Regions from separate parts of the Oceanobacillus sp. HCA-5259 genome, predicted to be linked through region 4. Evidence: riboswitches for the same ligand, from Rfam matches in the RefSeq annotation. Region 4 holds a riboswitch; each other region holds the start of a gene.

Region 1 (4,819 bases), on a different contig from region 4:
GTTCCACTCATCCAGAAGCGGTAAGAGAGCTTGTATTGGAAAAGGGCGCAGATATTGGTCTTGCATTTGACGGAGATGGTGACCGTTTAATTGCAGTCGATGAGAAAGGTAATATCGTTGATGGTGACCAAATCATGTATATTTGTGGAAAATATATGAAGTCAAAAGGCGTACTTCGTGAAGATACAATCGTCTCAACTGTCATGAGTAATATCGGTTTTTATAAAGCGCTTGAAGAGAATGGCATGCATAGTGATAAAACCGATGTAGGCGACCGCTATGTTATGGAGGAAATGCGTAGGGGCGGATTCAACCTTGGCGGAGAACAATCCGGTCATATCATTTTCCTCGATTTTATTACGACAGGTGACGGTATGCTAACTGCATTACAGCTTGTAAATGTTATGAAAGATACAGGGAAACCTTTATCGGAATTAGCTGGAGAGATGCAAGTATTCCCACAAGTTCTGAAAAACGTTAAAGTAACGGATAAGAATGAAGCATTGACCAACCCGCTTATTTTGGAAGAAATTGATGCGGTGGAAAAAGAACTCGGTGAAAATGGCCGTGTGCTCGTCCGTCCATCCGGAACCGAGCCACTTGTCCGTGTGATGGTCGAAGCGGAAACGAAAGAAGCATGTAATAAATATGCCGACCGTGTGGTTTCCGTGATTGAAAATTTACTTGGGTTAGAGTAATTGATTGAAAACTGCTTTCTGTCAAGGGACAAGGGAGCAGTTTTTTTGTGTTTATTTTACTATTGCTATATCCGCGCTTATGAGGAATGTTAATCGCTGTTAATTTCCCTATTCCGTGCTCCATCTCTTTTCAAGGGAAAGTAATCGCAGTTTACTTTCCCAATTCAGCGCTCCATCTCATCTTAAGGGAAACTAATCGGAGTTTATTTTCCCATTCCAGCGCTCCATCTATTCTCAAGGGAAAGTAATCGTCGTTTATTTTCCCATTCCAGCGCTCCATCTCATCTCAAGGGAAACTAATCGGAGTTTATTTTCTCATTCCAGCGTTCCATCTCTTCCCAAGGGAAAGTAATCGCCGTTTATTTTCCCAATCCAGCGCTCTATCTCATCTAAAGGGAAAATAATCGCCGTTTATTTTCCCAATCCAGCGCTCCATCTCCTCCCAAGGGAAAGTAACTGCCGTTTATTTTCCCAATCCAGCGCTCCGTCTCATCTCAAGGGAAAGTAATTGCCGTTTATTTTCCCATCCCAGCGTTCCATCTCCTCTCAAGGGAAAGTAACCGCCGTTTATTTTCCCATTTCAGCGCTCCATCTCCTCCCAAGGGAAAGTAACCGCCGTTTATTTTCCCATCCCAGAGCACCACCTCCTCCCAAGGGAAAGTAACTGCCGTTTATTTTCCCAATCCAGCGCTCCATCTCCTCTCAAGGGAAAGTAATCGCCGTTTATTTTCCCAATCCAGCTCTCTATCTCCTCACAAGGGAAAGCAACCGCAGTTTATTTTCCCTACATCGCATTCCGCTCCTTCGAATGGGAAAACACCCAGAATGCAGTTTGCTGAGGAATGGTAGAATCCTTCTTCCATTCATTCAATATCCTCGATAGAAAAAGTTAAATAAGATATTGATTTGCCTTCTTGCCCGGGCAAGAATAAAAAGATGACTTTCACATGAAAAAGGTGTACGATATGATATAGATTCATTTGATAAAATGAAATGCAATAGAAATAGGTGGATTCGATTGTTGAATTCTTAAAAGGGAAGTTGGTGTAAGTCCAACGCGGTCCCGCCACTGTATGTGCGAACGAGCTGTAAATACCACTGTGCGTTAAATGCATGGGAAGGTGCAGCGGAGTGATGAGCATGAGCCAGGAGACCTGCCTATTCTGTAACGCCAGCACTACGAGGATAGTCAGGTGATGGGTCTATATGGATGTATACCTATTTACTGAAGCATCTTCACACTGTGTGGGATGCTTTTTTTAATGAATTTATTATTGGAGGAATGGAAATGAAAAGATTATGGCAGGGTTTGCTGCTCGCGTTCTTACTTAGTCTGCTAGTTGCTTGCGGACAAGGCGCGACAGACAATGAAGATGCAACTGGAAATACAGGTAAAGATGAAACAACTGAAGAAGAGTCAACGAACGGTGATCATTATCCACTGACACTCACAGATGCAATAGATAATGAAATAACGCTTGAGGAAGAACCGGAGCGGATTGTTTCATTGATCCCGAGCAATACGGAAATTACATTTGCTTTAGGACAAGGGGATAAGGTAGTCGGTGTGTCGGATCATGATAATTATCCGGAAGAAGTACAGGAAATTGAAAAAATTGGCGGCATGGAATTGAATGTGGAACTGATCCTTAGCCTTGACCCGGATATTGTCCTCGCCCATGAATTAGGGGTGAGCAGTGCACAGGAAGCATTCGAACAACTTGAAACTGCAGGTATACCAGTATTCGTCGTTCAAGATGCGCAGGATATTGCGAGCACTTACGAGACGATTGAAACCATTGGACAAGTTATCGGTTCTAAAGAAGAGGCAGAAGAACTGATTGCGGAAATGGAAGCAGAATTTGAAGAGATTCGTGAGCTTACATCCGAGATAGCTGAGGAAGATATACGGACAGTTTTCTTTGAAAATTCCCCTGCACCGGATATTTATACAGCAGGTCAGCATACGTTTATTCATGAGCTGTTGGAAATGATTCATGCTGAAAATGCCGCTGGTGAGCATGAAGGATGGCTCGCGCTTGATCCAGAGGAAATCATTGAACTGAATCCGGATGTCATCATCACTTCCTACGGTGCATATATTGAAAATCCAGAAGAAGAGGTTCTTTCGCGAAATGGTTTTGATGTAGTTGAAGCAGTTACGAATGAAAGAGTTTATGATATTGATGCTGATTTGATTACTCGTTCCGGTCCGAGACTCACAGAAGGGGCAAAAGAATTAGCTGAAGCGGTTTATCCGGAGCTGTTTGATGAAGAGTAATGTAACAAAATATGGAATTTCTTTTACGCTTCTTATTGGAGCGATGCTTTTTGCCATCTCGATTGGCAGTGTATCCGTCCCGATTCTTGATATTGTTAAAGTGATTGGCAGCGAAGCCTTTCGCTTACCCGTTGGTGCTGATGTCGATCCAATGTATGTAAGTATTGTATACGAGATTCGTTTGCCACGAGTACTGTTGGCAGGACTTGTCGGGGCCTCACTCGCAATTGCGGGAGCGGCCTTCCAAGGACTGCTAAGGAATCCGCTCGCGGAACCATATATTCTTGGAGTATCTTCTGGGGCCTCCGTTGGTGCTGTTGCAACATTGTTTTTCGGAATATCACTACCGGTTATCGGGATGTTTACTTTGCCGTTTTTAAGCATTGTAACAGCGTTAGCGACCATTATAATTGTGCTTTACTTTGCACGAAAAATTGACCGGACGATGCGCGTAGAAACGATTATTCTTACGGGAATCATTTTCAGCGCGTTCTTAGGGTCGGTTATTTCATTAATTATCGCTTTAACAGGGGATGAGTTGCAGCAGATTATCGGTTGGCTGCTTGGCAGTGTATCGATGCGAGGCTGGCGCTATGTTGGAATCATTCTCCCTTTCTTTATTCTTGGCTCACTCATTTTATTAATGAATACAAAAGAACTGAATGCGATGTCGCTTGGCGAAGAACGGGCCCAGCATTTAGGCGTTGACGTTGGCAAAAGGAAAATGCTTATTCTTATTGCTGGTTCCATCCTCACAGGTGCAGCGGTTGCCGTATCCGGGACAATTGGCTTTGTCGGTTTAGTTATCCCGCATTTAACTAGAAAGCTATGGGGTTCTGATCATGTCCATTTGTTGCCGTTGTCGATGATTATTGGAGCGAGCTTTCTTATATTGACCGATTTATTATCGCGGACAATTATCTCACCTCAAGTATTGCCTGTCGGAGTGATTACAGCTTTAGTAGGTGCACCGGTATTTGCGATAATATTAATTAAACAACGGAGAAGAAGTTGAGAGGTGAACCATGCTTTTAATTAAAAATGCCTCGGGTGGCTATGATGGTGAAGAGATTGTAAAAAACATTAGTTTTTCCGTAAATGAAGGAGAGTTTTTTGGAATTCTAGGACCAAATGGCAGTGGGAAGACAACTTTAATCAATATGATTAGTGGACTGCTCGATCTGCAACAGGGAAAAATTGAAGTAGCGGGGAGAAACATTGCCGATTACTCTAAGAAAGAATTAGCTAAGAAAATCGCCGTCTTACCCCAACTCACTCCCCAAGTTTTTCCTTATACAGTAAAAGAAATGGTGTCACTTGGTCGTTATGCGCACCATAGCGGCTTGTTCCGATCATGGACAAAAGAAGATGAGGAAATCGTTCAGCGTGTCATGCGGCAAACGAACATCCTTGAATTTGCGGACACCTCGGTGATGGAACATTCTGGAGGAGAACAGCAGAGAATATTCCTGGCCCAAGCTCTCGTGCAGCAACCGAAAGTTCTTCTTTTGGACGAACCAACTAACCATCTTGATTTAGCCTATCAAAAAGAATTGCTTGATTTGCTCAGAAAAAGTGCAAAAGAAAAGGGCCTCACAGTCGTGGCGATTTTGCATGACTTAAACCTTGCGAGCCTTTATTGTGATCGCCTGCTTTTAATGGATGAGGGCGAAGCAAAAGCGTTGGAAAATCCAGATGAAGTGCTTTCTGAGGAACTGATTAACTCGGTGTTCGATACAGAGGTCATTAAGCAGGCCCACTCTAAAATAGCCAAGCCACAGCTGCATTTAATGCCAAGCAAGAAGACGTGGCAGGGAAAAAAACTGTGGTCAATTGATGA
Region 2 (4,819 bases), on a different contig from region 4:
ATTTCGCTTGCTTGTATAAATAGCAAAAATCATGCCAACTATTTAAGTGTTGACTTATCAAGGTTTTAATAAAAAGAGATGCAAAATAAATTTGCGTTATTTTTAAAAAGCGCATAACCGTGCAAAATTATTTTGCTATTACAGTATATTTCCATTAAGCTGATAATAGGGAGGGAACACTTTCATGGGAAATGATGTAATGGATCTGCAAGCACTAAAGCATAGAAATAAACTATATGAACAGTTGCTGGATGAAGTGAATGTTGGTATCCACGTAATTAATAATCAAGGGAAAACAATTATTTATAACAAAAAAATGATGGAAATTGAATCAATGGAAGCAGCTGACGTATTGGATAAGGATGTATTAGAAGTTTTTTCATTTAAGGAAAATCAGCATAGTACACTTGTCCATACATTAACAACCGGGAAAGAAACTAGAGGGATTAAACAAACTTACTTTAATAATATTGGAAAAGAAATCACGACAATTAATGATACTTTTCCAATTATAAAAGATGGAAAGATTACTGAGGCAGTCGAGATAGCAAAAGATATCACTCAATTAGAACAAGTTATTAAGGAAAATGTGTTACAGAGGAAAAACACCAAATTTACATTTGATCAAATTATTGGAGATAGTGAAGAATTTGCTACGGTAATTGAAGATGCAAAACTAGCAACTCGAACAACTTCATCTGTTCTTATTGTTGGCGAAACAGGAACTGGTAAGGAATTATTTGCGCAAAGTATCCATAATGGTAGTGCAAGGTCATCTGCTCCTTTTGTCGCCCAGAATTGTGCAGCAATACCCGAAAGTTTAATGGAGAGTTTATTATTTGGTACAAAGAAAGGGGCCTTCACGGATGCGATAGATTCACCCGGTCTATTTGAACAAGCAGATGGTGGAACTTTGTTACTTGACGAGATTAATTCTTTAGACGCTTCCCTTCAAGCAAAACTCTTGAGAGTGCTGCAAGAAAGAACAGTAAGAAGAATAGGGGATACAAAGGATAAAAAGGTGGACGTTCGTATTATCGCAACGATTAATGAAGACCCGGCCGATATGATTATGGAAAATCGAATAAGGAAAGATTTATTTTATCGTTTGAGTGTCGTAACTTTATTCATCCCCCCCTTGCGTGAAAGAAAAGTAGATATTATGCCTTTAACGACGGAATTTATTAATAAATACAATACACTTTTTCAAATGAATATAAAGAATGTTAGTGCGGAAGCAAAAGAATTACTCTATGAACACGACTGGCCAGGGAATGTAAGAGAGTTAGAGCATACTATTGAAGGTGCGATGAATCTAGTAGTTGAAGAAAAGGAAATTCAAGTTCATCATTTACCCACTCGTTTTCGAAACCATAATAAATATAAGAGAGACAATGATAGAAACAGCAAGGATAGTCCCCCTATAATCGATTTTCATTCGAGAAAGCTGCGAGTTAGAATGGAACAGTTGGAAAAGGAATATATTAAACGAAAACTTTTAGAAAATAACTATAATATAACACAAACTGCAAAGATTCTTGGTATAAGCAGACAGAGCCTTCAATATCGCATAAGGAAATTTAATATTTAAATTTAGCACGTATTAACGGTCTGTAACATTTGAGTAAATTTTCCTTCAGCTAACGGAACCTTTTCGTAAGTTATTAATTGTTGAAAACGGGTATACTCTATGATAGAATTCAATATATAGTGCTTGACAAGGCAATTTAATACTAAATGTAGTATATAAGTAATGGTGACAAGATAACTGTTTAAAAGGGAATCCAGTTAAAAGCTGGAGCTGCCCCCGCAACTGTACGTGTGGACGAATTAGTAAACCACTATATCGCTTGCTGTTAGGTGACGATATGGGAAGGGCTATAGTAGGAAGAAGCACAAGCCAGGAGACCTGCCATAACTTGCAAGTTTTGTTTCTTCGGGGTGTAAGAAAGGTAAAACGATAAGAAGTGTGTATTTTTTTATGCATTTTGTCGTTTTTTCCTGCCGTTCATCCCGAAAATGAACGGTTTTTTTAATGTGTTTACATAAAGGGAGGAAATAAAATGCAAACAATGAGTCAAACTAAAAGTTCTAAAGGGATTGAATTAATTGATGAATGGGCCAAGGGATTAAATATTCAAACCGAAAAATATAAAGAAAAAGTGGAAGGACTCTGGAATTCTGACCAAATGAGGGATGAATTTTATGATGCTCTAATTAACCATGCCCTTGAAAATATAGACGAAGTATCACCAGACTGGACTTATTTTGCTACACGAATTTATTTGCATGAACTCTATCAAAAGGCTGCAGAAAATAGGGGTTATGACGCTTCTCTTTCGTATGGTCCCTTCTACGATTTATTAAAGCAATTGACCGATAAAGGAATTTATTCTACTAATCTTCTTTCAAGCTACACGAAAGGGGAAATTGATTATTTTGGTGAGTCACTTGAACAGGAAAGGGATTTATTATTTACGTACCCTGGCATTTATACATTGGCAACTCGTTATCTTGCAATGGATCATGAAAAGAATATCTATGAATTGCCACAAGAGCGCTGGATGGTTATTGCGATGCATCTTATGCAAGAAGAACCAGCTGAGGGTCGCACGAAGCACGTTCTAGAAGCATACTGGGCGCTGAGTAATTTATATATGACGGTTGCGACACCAACATTGGCTAATGCAGGGAAGAGTCACGGGCAATTGTCGAGTTGTTTTATCGATACGGTAAATGATAGTTTAGAAGGCATTTATGATAGTAATAGCGATGTTGCCCAACTGTCGAAAAATGGCGGTGGAATTGGGGTTTACATGGGTAAAGTCCGAGCGAGGGGCAGTTCAATTAGAGGATTTAAAGGGATGTCTAGTGGGGTTGTACCATGGATTAAACAGTTAAATAACACGGCGGTAAGTGTTGATCAGCTTGGTACTAGAAAAGGTGCAATTTCGGTTTATTTAGATGTATGGCATCGCGATATTGAGGAATTTCTTGATTTGAAGCTAAATAATGGGGACGAAAGATTACGAGCCCATGATATCTACACAGGGGTAAGTATGCCAGACTTATTTATGGAACAAGTGGAGAACAGAGGAGACTGGTATTTATTTGACCCTCATGAAGTTCGTGAGGTGATGGGCTTCTCTCTAGAAGATTTCTACGATGAGAAGAAAGGTGATGGAGAATGGCGCAAGAAATATCAAGCATGCATTAACGCTAATTTAGATTCGAAAAAGAAAGTACCTGCAATTGAAATTATGAAGAGAATCATGCGGTCCCAGCTTGAAACAGGGGCACCATTCATGTTTTACCGAGATGAAGTGAACCGCCGGAATGCGAACTCTCATACTGGGATGATTTATTGCACGAATTTATGTACGGAGATTACGCAAAACCAATCCCCGACAGAGTTTGTCCAGCAATATCTCACGGAAGAAAATGCCGTTGTGAAAAAATACAAGCCTGGTGATTTTGTTGTTTGTAACCTGAGCTCCGTCAACTTAGGAAAGGCTGTACCAGATAATGTATTGGAACGCCTCATCAAAATTCAAGTTCGCATGCTTGATAATGTCATTGATATCAATACGTTGCCATTATTACAAGCAACGCTCACGAACCAAAAGTATAGAGCGATTGGTCTAGGTACATTTGGATTCCACCATCTGCTTGCAAAAGAAGGAATTGAGTGGGAATCAGAGCAAGCTGTAGAATATACCGATGCAATTTATGAAAAAATCGCCTACTTAGCGATTTCTGCATCAGCAGATTTAGCGGAAGAAAAAGGCAGCTATCAAGTATTTGAAGGAAGTAAATGGAGTACAGGAGAGTACTTTGATAACAGAGGGTACGATGATTCCGAAGAGTGGATGGCATTGAAGGAGCGGGTGAAAGAAACCGGAATCCGCAATGGTTATGTAATGGCTGTTGCACCGAATGCGTCTACTTCGATTATTGCCGGCTCTACTGCAGGAATCGACCCAGTGTTTAAACCTTTCTATCATGAAGAGAAGAAAGACTTTAAAATGCCTGTAACGGCACCAGATATGGACCACAATAATTACCATATCTACAGACGTTCCGCTTATATTGTTGACCAGCGCTGGTCGGTGAAACAGAATGCAATGCGCCAGAAACACGTAGACCAAGGGATTTCATTTAACATGTATGTGCCGAACACGATCCGGGCTTCTGTTTTACTAGACTTGCATCTACAGGCTTGGAAGAGCGGACTGAAAACAACTTACTATGTACGCTCTTCTTCTACAGATATTGAAGAATGTGAGTGGTGTCAATAATGGATATGGGAAAGTTTTTACTTTCCCATATCTCTGCCCAAAGGAATCGATGACAAAGGGATTAATCGTACGTTATAAACAGGAGTGAAATAAATGAACATACTCATTGCTTATCATAGTTTTAGTGGCAATACCGAGGAAATAGCGGAGATGATCCAGGATCGATTAAATCATCACGGTTATCAACCTGAATTATATGAAATTGGTATGGGTGCCTATTTTCCTGAGTTAAGTAATTACGATATCGTCATGTTAGGGACGTTTACATGGGATCTGGGTAGTACCCCGGCTGAAGTAAAAGACTTTGTAGCGGATGTCGGCTATAAGCCGGATAATATTGCCGTGTTTGGCTCAGGCGAAACCCAATTTGGCGGGGAAGAGATGTTCTGTCTTGCAGTTACGAAACTAGCTAGATTTTACAATAGTCCATGGGAAGGTTTGAAAATAGAACAGTCCCCAAGGGGAAGCCAGGAGATAAAAGTTTCCAATTGGGTAGATGGAATTGTAGAAAGTGTAAGAAA
Region 3 (4,819 bases), on a different contig from region 4:
CAAATCAACATGTTACGCGCAGACCGCCTTTTTCCATTATAAAAAGAGCGGTCTTTTTTAATGGGAAAGGTAAAAGTGTTTCATACACATGTAACGAAAGGCTTTCGGCAAATCGAGACATACCCTTTGTGGTGTAGAGAGGTTCTATACCAAAAAGGGAGGAATAAATCATGAGTGAACAGTTTACAGATCGTCTGTGGAAAAAGGTCCAGCCAATTTGGGAAGCTTACTTGGAGCATCCGTTTGTAAAGGGAATCGGGGATGGGACGCTCGATAAGGAAAAGTTCAAGCATTATATGAAGCAGGACTATGTCTATTTAATTGAGTATTCGAGAGTTTTTGCAATCGGGAGCGCAAAGTCACCGGATTTACATACGATGACGATGTTTGCGAATCTATTGCACGGGACATTGAACATGGAAATGGAATTACACAGGGAATATGCAGCCCGCTTTGGTATTACAAGTGAAGAACTCGAGGAAACTGAACCATCAGCAACGATGACTGCTTATACAAGTTATATGCTGAATGTTTCCCAGCTTGGCGGTGTAGAGAATGCGATTGCATCTGTGCTGGCCTGTGCATGGAGCTATAACTATATTGGAAAAGAATTAGCGAAAAACCCAGAGTCATTAGAGCATGAGTTTTACGGTAATTGGATTCAAATGTATTCCTCAGAAGGATTCACCGAGCTTGCCGAAAACTGCCAGAAGCTCATTAACGATTACGCAGCAGGAAAATCTGAAAAAGAGTTGCAAGCGCTTGAAGATATTGTTGTAAAAACAAGTAAATTTGAATACATGTTCTGGGAAATGGCAGAAAATATTGAGATGTGGCCGTTATAAGAGAGTAATGGGGGAGTGCTTGTCGCTCCCCCCTAATTTTGTTAAGCGGTTTATTCTCTTTTTTCCTTATCTTTCCTTGAATCACTTGATGGCATTTTCAATCCTGTAAACGGATTGATCTCATATGACATATCCCGATCATGCTCTTTCTCTGTTTTACTTACATTCTTACTTAATGCAACAAAATACCAAACAAAGGGTACTGCGACAATGAGCAATATAAGTCTTGGAATCCAGTCGCTCAACAGATCACTCCTCTTTTAAAGTTAGCGAATATTGTAATGATTATTTCTAATTATTCATTATTACGTTCCACATTTGCTATATGTTTATGTTTCGTTTTTAATAAACTTCCATTAACATTGCTAATTTAAACAATCTATACTATGCTTGATACAATACTTAGCTTTTTATGGAAAATAACTACATACGATAAGACCCGTAATCATGGTGTCTAAGGAGACTTAATAGGGAATCTGGTGTGAAACCAGAACTGTACCCGCAACTGTAAATGCTGACGAAATAAGTAAATCCACTGTCTTGGACGGGAAGGAATTAGAGTAGGATGAAGCATAAGTCAGGAGACCTGCCATTATTATGAAAGTTATCTTCTTCGGGAGCTGGGAAGGTATAATGAGGTTTATTCTGACTTTTAACGGTAAAAGATTACTGTTTTATTGAGGATGCTATCTTTATTATACCCATCAGTTCTGATGGGTTTTTTCATTTCCTTAAAAACTCTCCCGAAGTCTCTTAAGCGGTCACTTCAAAGAACAGAGAAGAGGTTATGAAATGGAAGAAAAATTACCAGCGACAATTTCGAGAACAATTCAGACGAAGCTTGTTTTACCTCCGGATACAAACCATATGGGAACAATTTTTGGAGGAACTGTTTTAGCATCAATTGACGAAATAGCGGCGATTGCTGCTATGAAGCATAGCGGGAGTGTGGTCGTCACGGCATCGATCGATACGGTGAATTTTCTCTCAACTGCTAAGGCGGGTGATATATTAAAATTGGAGGCGGTCGTCGTCTCTACGGGCAGAACCTCGATGGAAGTGTATGTGAAAGTGGAATGCCAGCATTTGGATACAGGCGAAATAACAACGACGACTACTGCAATTCTGACGATGGTTGCAATTAATAGTGAAGGAATTCCAACCAAAGTGAGTGGCGTGATTCCGGAAACGGAGGAGGAGAAGCGTCTGTTTCAAAGTGCGCAAATAAGGAAAAGTCGACGGATGCAGATACGGGAGTATTCAGAGGGCAGGTAAGAAAGAATCCTGCCTCTTTCCCATTATACATGAAACTATAAAATAAAAATGCTGTGATAACTTAGGTATCCGGGGCTAGCTACGTCCGGCTCCAGCGCCCAGCAACTATCAAACTTCACACTCCTCCAATCGATAAAGAAGACTTGCCGAGCGGTCTTTGTGAGGCTTAGTCGCCTTTATACCCTTGTGGTGAAAGTCAACATCAACTCACTATCGTTCGTTGTGTTTCCTTTATCTCATTCCGGAGTGCTCCAGTTTGTACGTTGCTACGACGCACAGGATGTGCTAGTGCAGGTGTTGCGACAGGACGTCGCGTTTTTAACCTGCAAGGGCGCTTGCGCCTTTGTTTTCATCATTTAATATTTTCTTTCCTACGCCTTGCAAACTTCACGAAGGTCACATAAGCAACAGAAGCAGCAAGCGCAGCAGTAAACAATGGTAGCCCAAATGAATTGCAGCCTGTAATAACGGTTTCCTGGGAGAGACCAGTACGCATGCTCCAAGCTGAACTAATATTCGGAGTATATATCCATGTTAGAAACATGCCAGACAGTACCTGGAATACGGTGAACATTACAATAAAACTAATGATAAAGACAAGATACTTTTTCATTAAATATCCTCCGATTCATACATTTATATCTTACATACGAGTGGCAAGTAATTAAGTTTCATTTTACTAAAAAATAAAATTCATATCCATCTAAATAACTATCCCCATTTACCAAGTATTGGGGTATAATATTCTTTAGTTTTACAAAAGGGATTTTCCTATACATGTCTACATGAGAGAGGAGTTAGGGGTCACTTTTTCAATTGTTATTTTTAAAGATGTTGCATAAGTAAAAGGGGGAAAAAGAGATGAGAAAAACCATTGCCTTATTGATAATGGCAAGCTTCTTACTGCTTGCCGCTTGTGGGGAAGATAAGGAGCCGTTAACAGAAGGCCAAGTGTTGGAGCAGGCAATTCAAGCGAATGCTGATTTAGAAAGTTATACGACAGAGATGAAGATCGATACAGAGATTATGGATATGATTGTATCGATTGAAGGTACGGCTGACGTCACACATGATCCGGACACACTTTATTTAGACATGACGATGGGGATGACTGGAATTTCTATGGATGTGGAGACATATATCGTTGGTGAAGAAGTGTATATGAACATGTTCGGTGAATGGTTCATTACGGATGAAGAAGAAATGGGACTAGAGAGCTTTGACCAATTAAATGAAGGTGAACTTGAAAAACTAGAGGCGTTTGCTGATCAATTTGAAATGACGGAGGAAGAGGATCAGTATATCCTTGCGTTAACCGGTGAGGGAGAAGAATTTGAGGAATTAATCGAACCATATTTCGATACATCAATGGGAGATTTGACGATGGATATTGACTTGGAAGAAGACCTTTCCGACATTACGATTAACAGTTTTGAGACCGAAATGAAGGTTGATAAAGAGTCAATGTTGATCCAATCACAAACTGTTCAGGCGGAATTTGAAATGGACGGTGAATCTATTCAAGTTACAGCGGAAGCTACGGTGTCGAATGTGAATGAAGTTGAGCCAATTGAAATTCCAGAAGAAGTAAAAGAAAATGCTGTAACGGAAGAGGAATGGGAAGAAGATTTTGCATTTCTCGAGGAAGAAATGTCACTTGAGGAAATTAAGGAAAATGTAGATTATACGATTCCCGATGTTACATTCGTACCGGAGGGCTATGAAATGACGGAATCCTATTATTCCTCGGATGATGAGTCAGAGATGGTCTATCTCATTTATGAGGATGAAGATTGGAACGGCTTCGTATTTAGCATCTATCCTTCACAAGAGGATTATGATGGAATGTTTGAAGGGGAAGAGACGGAGACAATCACTATTAATGGTAATGAAGGTAATCTGGCGGTTGATGATGATGGTTTCATGTGTCTCACTTGGGAACATGAAGATGTGTTTCTTGAATTAATTGGCGAAGAATCTGAAATGCCGAAAGAATTGTTTCTGCAAATAGCAGAGGGGATTGAGTAAGAGCACATTTCGTCTAATAAAAAGCGACAGGGAATATTTTTAGATAATCTCTGTCGTTTTTTTGGTGTGAAAATTTTATTATATTGCGGTAATTCCACCATCCACGATAAACTCAGAACAAGTGGAATAACTGGATTCGTCGGATGCTAAGTAAAGGACAAGATTTGCTACTGTTGAATTTTGTCTCGAGGAGTTAGTTCCATTTTTCTGCTGCTTTATGACTGAGGAGAAAAATAGGAATAAACAAGATTAGAATTACGACTGCACCTAATAAATTGTTGAATGTTAATAAACCAGTATTAGATATATGATAAGAAAGAATAATATAATAAGGAATGATCAGTGATACAGAAGTCCAAAGACCTGGAGTATAGCTGCGTAAGTATAAGGATTGTACGGGATAGGTAAAAATATTTAAAGCAAATAACAGATTTAACCCGAGAAATAGAAGATAGTGCTCAGTTATTGTTGTAATTACAATCAGAATAGCTACTGGGATAGAAAGTAAAAATACAACGAAAGAAAATCTGGCTGCATTCATTGTCTCAAATTTCCTGAGTTCTTCTTCTACAAAAGCAGGGATTCTTTTGCGAATTCTTGGATACGTTTTGTTGAACCATTTTTCAATTGTCATGATTTCTTCTAGGTTGTGGAGCATGAAAATGATGGTG
Region 4 (4,819 bases):
ATGTAATATTGTTGAGACTGCTTCCTAAATGCCGGGCGATTTTTACCCTTTGCGCTTCACCACCAGACAATGTGCCCATTTTTCTTGATAGACTCAAATAGCCTAGCCCCATTTCAACAAGTTGGGTCACATGGGGAATAGCCTGCTGGGCGATTGATTCTCCGAGCGGGTCGGTTATTTTCTGTAATTCTTTTAGAACGTCTGTCAGTTCCAAGTGGTCATACTCCGCGATATTTAAGCCATTGATACGGCTTTCCAACACTTTTGGATTCAGTCCTGACCCTTGGCAGGTTGGACAGAGGGAACGTGTCGACATCGCGAGGACATCATCTTGGGTGATTCCTTTCAATTTGGAAATATCCCTGTTAATGTAAAGCCGTGTAAAACGGGGCAGGATTCCGTCCCAATCATGGGGTTGTGGTCCATGTTTTGTATGAAAGGGTGCATTCACTTTCTCCCCCTCTGGCGGGCCATATAATAACAGTCGACGCTTGTCTTCCGGGTAATCTTTGATTGGTTTATCCGGATCAAATAAACCGCATGTCATCATCCATCTACCTTGCCAGCCAGAAGGAGATAAAGGTTTAAATTTTACTGTGTATTCCCGGAGTGACTTCTCTTCATCCACAATTTTTCTCAAATCTGGTGCAATGACCTCGCCGAAGCCGCTACATTCCGGACAACCGCCGAACGCACTTTGACTAGAAAAGTCTGTCGCAGAGCCAATTGCTGGCTCACCAATCCTAGAGAACAATAAGCGAATCAATGGATGGATATCCATATACGTGCCGACCGTTGAACGTGAATTTCCTCCTGATTGCCGCTGTTCCACGACAACAACCGGGCTTAAATTCTGCATAAGATCAGCTTGGGGACGCTCAAACTTCGGCATTTGATTCCGGACATAGTGAGGATAATTCAATGTCATCTGTCTTCTGCTCTCGGTAGCTAATGTATCAAAGACGACTGAGCTTTTTCCTGAACCGGAAAGGCCTGTGAAAACGATGATCTTCTCTTTTGGCAGATTCAAATCTATATTTTTCAAGTTATTTTCTTTTAATCCTCGTAATATGATTTCATCTTTATTTGCTGACATGTTATCGCCCTCGCTCCTTTAACCGTTAACCAATGCTAATATTATCACACTCTAATAGTATAGGTAAAAAATATGATGAGCAGTATTTTTATAATAAAAAAAGCCCCTGATTCTGATAAGTGCATGAAATTAGGATAACGCTAGATAAGCACTTTTCAGATGCCAATAAAGTCAGGTTAAGTTTTCAATTAGTATTTGAAAATCCCTCTTTTTTAAAAAATGTAAAAGAGATTCCGATGGATTACCAATTAAAAAACGGGGATGATGAATACATCGATGAATTTATCCCAGATACGAAACTCATGAATAGTGATGAAAGGCCAATTTTTCAATCTTTAAAGTTGAGTAATTAGGCTATTTGTATATACTTATAGTGAAAATAAATGATTATATAGGAATTTCTCAATAAACTGGGGGGAAATGAGAATGGAATCTGACATTAGTTTTAGGAAAGCAACCGTAGAGGATTTGGAACGTATCGTCGCCTTGCTTGCGGATGATGTACTTGGTGCTTCTCGGGAGAAGTACGAAAAACCTCTCCCAAATCGTTATCGAGAAGCCTTTTTTGCAATTGATTCAGATCCAAATAATGAATTGATTGTAGCGTGTATTGGCAAGGAGATCATCGGAGTGCAGCAAATCACCTTTACGCCTTCCATCACTTACCAAGGAGGCTGGCGTGCAACGATTGAAGGTGTCAGGATATCTGCTTCCGCACGTGGACAAGGTGTGGGCAAGCTGCTAATTCAATGGGCAATCGAACGAGCAAAAGAACGCGGCTGTCATTTGATCCAGCTTACGACTGATAAAAAAAGAACAGAGGCACGGCGATTCTATGAACAATTAGGATTTAGAGCAACACATGAAGGCATGAAATTGAAACTGTAACAAATCCTGAATCTAGCACTATATAAATGAGAATTTGTTAAAACAAACATTTGATTGATAATATTAGTTAACTATGGATTCACTAACCTTTATCCTTATCAAATTGAGCAGCTATTGCGTGGGCACATTATTTATATCGGCAGCTAGTTGAATTGTTAATGAAGAAAGTCCTTTTCTTTCCCCCCATAGACAAACTCATAATTTTTGCTATACTTAAGTCATAGTTAATACATAGTATCTGGAGAAACTTTTTCTCCCCTTTCAACAACTAAATATGCGAAAAAATAGGTTGATTTTTATTTTAAAATCATGAAAAGGGAAGTCGGTGAAAATCCGGCGCGGTCCCGCCACTGTAAATGCGAGTTCTTCATTCATAAGCCACTGTTTTATTATGGGAAGGCAATGGAGAGCGATGAACATAAGCCAGGAGACCTGCCTATTTTAGCGCCAATTTATAAACCTACGAGGATAGGAGGTGTGGCTGATAGTAGTTATGTATTATGGATTGATCCATGATTGATAACGCTTGCTTTGTTATACATCTCTAAAGGTAGAGATGTTTTTTTATTGGTAAAAATACGTAAGATGGGGGTATACAAATGGTTCGAAATAGTAGATTACAGCAACTGTTTATCGTGGTGATGACTGCCATTCTATTTCTCTCGCAATCTGGATTATTCGGCCTGCAAACCGTAAATGCAGCAAACTTGGAGAATGCTGTCACCATCTCCGCTGTTGATGAAGATGGTTCTGCAGTATTAGACACTATAGCAGTGGAAATTTCAAATGGGGATACTGCCTTTGATGTGATTAGAGAAGTAGATGATCAACTCGAATGGGACAGCTATGACTTTGGCGAGATGATTACGGGTATTGGCGGAGTAGCTGCTGATCCCGAATCGAACTTCTGGTCCTTTTATGTGAATGGTCTATTCCAAGACATGGGAGCAAGTTCAACTGAAGTAACGAACGGGGATAATATTCAATTTATTCTTACAGACCTTGCAGCCGAACCTCAAGTATTTGATGTTGCGGTTTCTGCAGTAGATGCAAATGGGGAGACAGTTATTACAGAGACTACTGTATCCATGCCACAATACACGACTGCCTATGACGCTCTAATTAAAGCTGCTGCAAATCAAAATGTAAAAGTAGATGTGAGCGTTGATTCCGAATACTTAACATTTGTGAATTACTTAGGTGAACCATTAGAAAGAGATTGTGAATACTGGTCGACCTATATGAATGGCGACATGATGCAAGTTGGGTTACTCGGTCATACGGTTAAAGATGGCGACACGCTTGAACTTGTCGTCGATGACTCGTGTGAACCGGAAGAACCGGCTGATGAAGAAGATGAGAAATCAGAAGAGCCACCTGTAAATGAAAAAGATAAGAAAAAAGATAAAGAACAGGTAGTTGCGGATAAAGATTATACAGAAGCCCTCCAAGCTGTAATCAATTATCTCTCGTCCAATCCAGCTGAAATGGACTGGTACGGATTCTCCGCCCTTCACTCTGCTGGTGCTGATGTTTCAAATGACATGGCCGAAGAAGTAGCCGCTTCCATCAATGATGATTACTCAGGGAATGCTACAGAAATTGCAAAAAACATTATTATCTTAACTTCTGCCGGGTATGATGCAACAGATATAAACGGCATCAACTTGATTGAGATGTTACTGAATGAAAAAATGCCATTAAGTAACCAACTCGTTTATAGCTTGCTCGCAATTGATAGTTTCAATTATCCGATCCCAGAAGGTACAGACTGGACACGGGACAGCATCATTGAAGCATTCCTTGAGATGGAGCTGGATGCAGGCGGCTGGTCCTTCTTTGGTGAAAGACCAAGCCCGGATATTACTGGGATGGGCCTGCTTGCTTTAAGCGCTTATGCGGATGATGCGGACGTGAAGGCTGCACTTGACCGAGCAGTTAAAGCTATGAGCAAACAACAAGGGGATAAAGGCGGATACGATGAAGAGTTTAATGGCGGGTATTCAGCGGAATCCGCTGCAATGGTCATTATCGGCCTATCCGCTGTCGGAGTTGACGCAACAAGCGATGCCTTTACAAAATCTGGCGGAAACTTACTAGAACACCTTATCAGCTTCCAAATGGAAGATGGCAGCTTTAAACATTTACCGGAAGATGATGTTTCAAGTGTTTTCGCAATCAACCAAGGGGCATTAGCATTAGTTGCTTATGATCAATTCAAGAATGGTACTGGTCCAGTGTTTAAGTTTGATAAGAAGGAAGATCCGAAAGAGCCTGGCGATGACAAGGATGACGGTGATAACGATGGGGACAATGACAAAAACAATCCATCTGACGATCCGAATAAAGTTATCATAACAAAAGACAACCTGCACCAATATGAAACTGAACATGCTGTCGTAGTAACACCCCATCATGCAGACAAATTAGCTAATTTTACAGTTGCGGTAGAAGCTGAAGCTGCCGACTACCTTGTTCAGGCAGACAAGCCGCTCGTTATTAATAACGGAGATACGATCATCACGATTCCTGTTCCTGTAGTGAAACAATTACGTGAACTTGGTGAAACAATTGAAGTCAATCTCGCTGAACAAAGTGTTAAAGAAGCAATCGGTGCTGTCTATGACTTTACCTTAACCGTGGATGGAACGATTGTTTCCGAGTTTAATCATGATATTATCATTGGCTTGGCAGTTGACGCAGACGCAGTGCAAGGGCTCGATGCTAACCAAATAAAAGCATTCCATTTCAATGAAGAAACGGAAAGCTGGGACGTTTTATCTGGCAGCACTTATGATGCAACAGCCGGATTTGTCACCCTAACAACCGATCACC

What was found. Region 4 has a riboswitch for cobalamin ahead of WKU33_RS03385 (DUF4430 domain-containing protein). Riboswitches for the same ligand answer to the same signal wherever they lie in the genome.
Region 1: another riboswitch for cobalamin. It lies ahead of WKU33_RS13245 (ABC transporter substrate-binding protein); the one in region 4 lies ahead of WKU33_RS03385 (DUF4430 domain-containing protein).
Region 2: another riboswitch for cobalamin. It lies ahead of WKU33_RS15625 (ribonucleoside-diphosphate reductase subunit alpha); the one in region 4 lies ahead of WKU33_RS03385 (DUF4430 domain-containing protein).
Region 3: another riboswitch for cobalamin. It lies ahead of WKU33_RS00370 (acyl-CoA thioesterase); the one in region 4 lies ahead of WKU33_RS03385 (DUF4430 domain-containing protein).

Annotation. Positions count from the first base shown of each region.
Region 1 is NZ_JBBKBV010000025.1:27,724-32,542, reverse strand. It holds gene glmM (phosphoglucosamine mutase) at 1-698, shown strand, start outside; cobalamin riboswitch at 1,688-1,874, shown strand; gene WKU33_RS13245 (ABC transporter substrate-binding protein) at 1,987-2,979, shown strand; gene WKU33_RS13240 (FecCD family ABC transporter permease) at 2,969-3,994, shown strand; gene WKU33_RS13235 (adenosylcobinamide amidohydrolase) at 4,005-4,819, shown strand, end outside.
Region 2 is NZ_JBBKBV010000036.1:6,354-11,172, reverse strand. It holds gene WKU33_RS15630 (sigma-54 interaction domain-containing protein) at 185-1,591, shown strand; cobalamin riboswitch at 1,738-1,931, shown strand; gene WKU33_RS15625 (ribonucleoside-diphosphate reductase subunit alpha) at 2,064-4,298, shown strand; gene WKU33_RS15620 (flavodoxin) at 4,392-4,819, shown strand, end outside.
Region 3 is NZ_JBBKBV010000001.1:80,229-85,047, forward strand. It holds gene tenA (thiaminase II) at 171-845, shown strand; gene WKU33_RS00365 (hypothetical protein) at 896-1,090, opposite strand; cobalamin riboswitch at 1,277-1,453, shown strand; gene WKU33_RS00370 (acyl-CoA thioesterase) at 1,638-2,120, shown strand; gene WKU33_RS00375 (hypothetical protein) at 2,473-2,733, opposite strand; gene WKU33_RS00380 (DUF4367 domain-containing protein) at 2,982-4,148, shown strand; partial or broken gene WKU33_RS00385 (SDR family oxidoreductase) at 4,227-4,319, opposite strand; gene WKU33_RS00390 (HXXEE domain-containing protein) at 4,342-4,819, opposite strand, start outside.
Region 4 is NZ_JBBKBV010000003.1:182,415-187,233, forward strand. It holds gene WKU33_RS03375 (ATP-binding cassette domain-containing protein) at 1-1,096, opposite strand, end outside; gene WKU33_RS03380 (GNAT family N-acetyltransferase) at 1,523-1,984, shown strand; cobalamin riboswitch at 2,254-2,438, shown strand; gene WKU33_RS03385 (DUF4430 domain-containing protein) at 2,584-4,819, shown strand, end outside.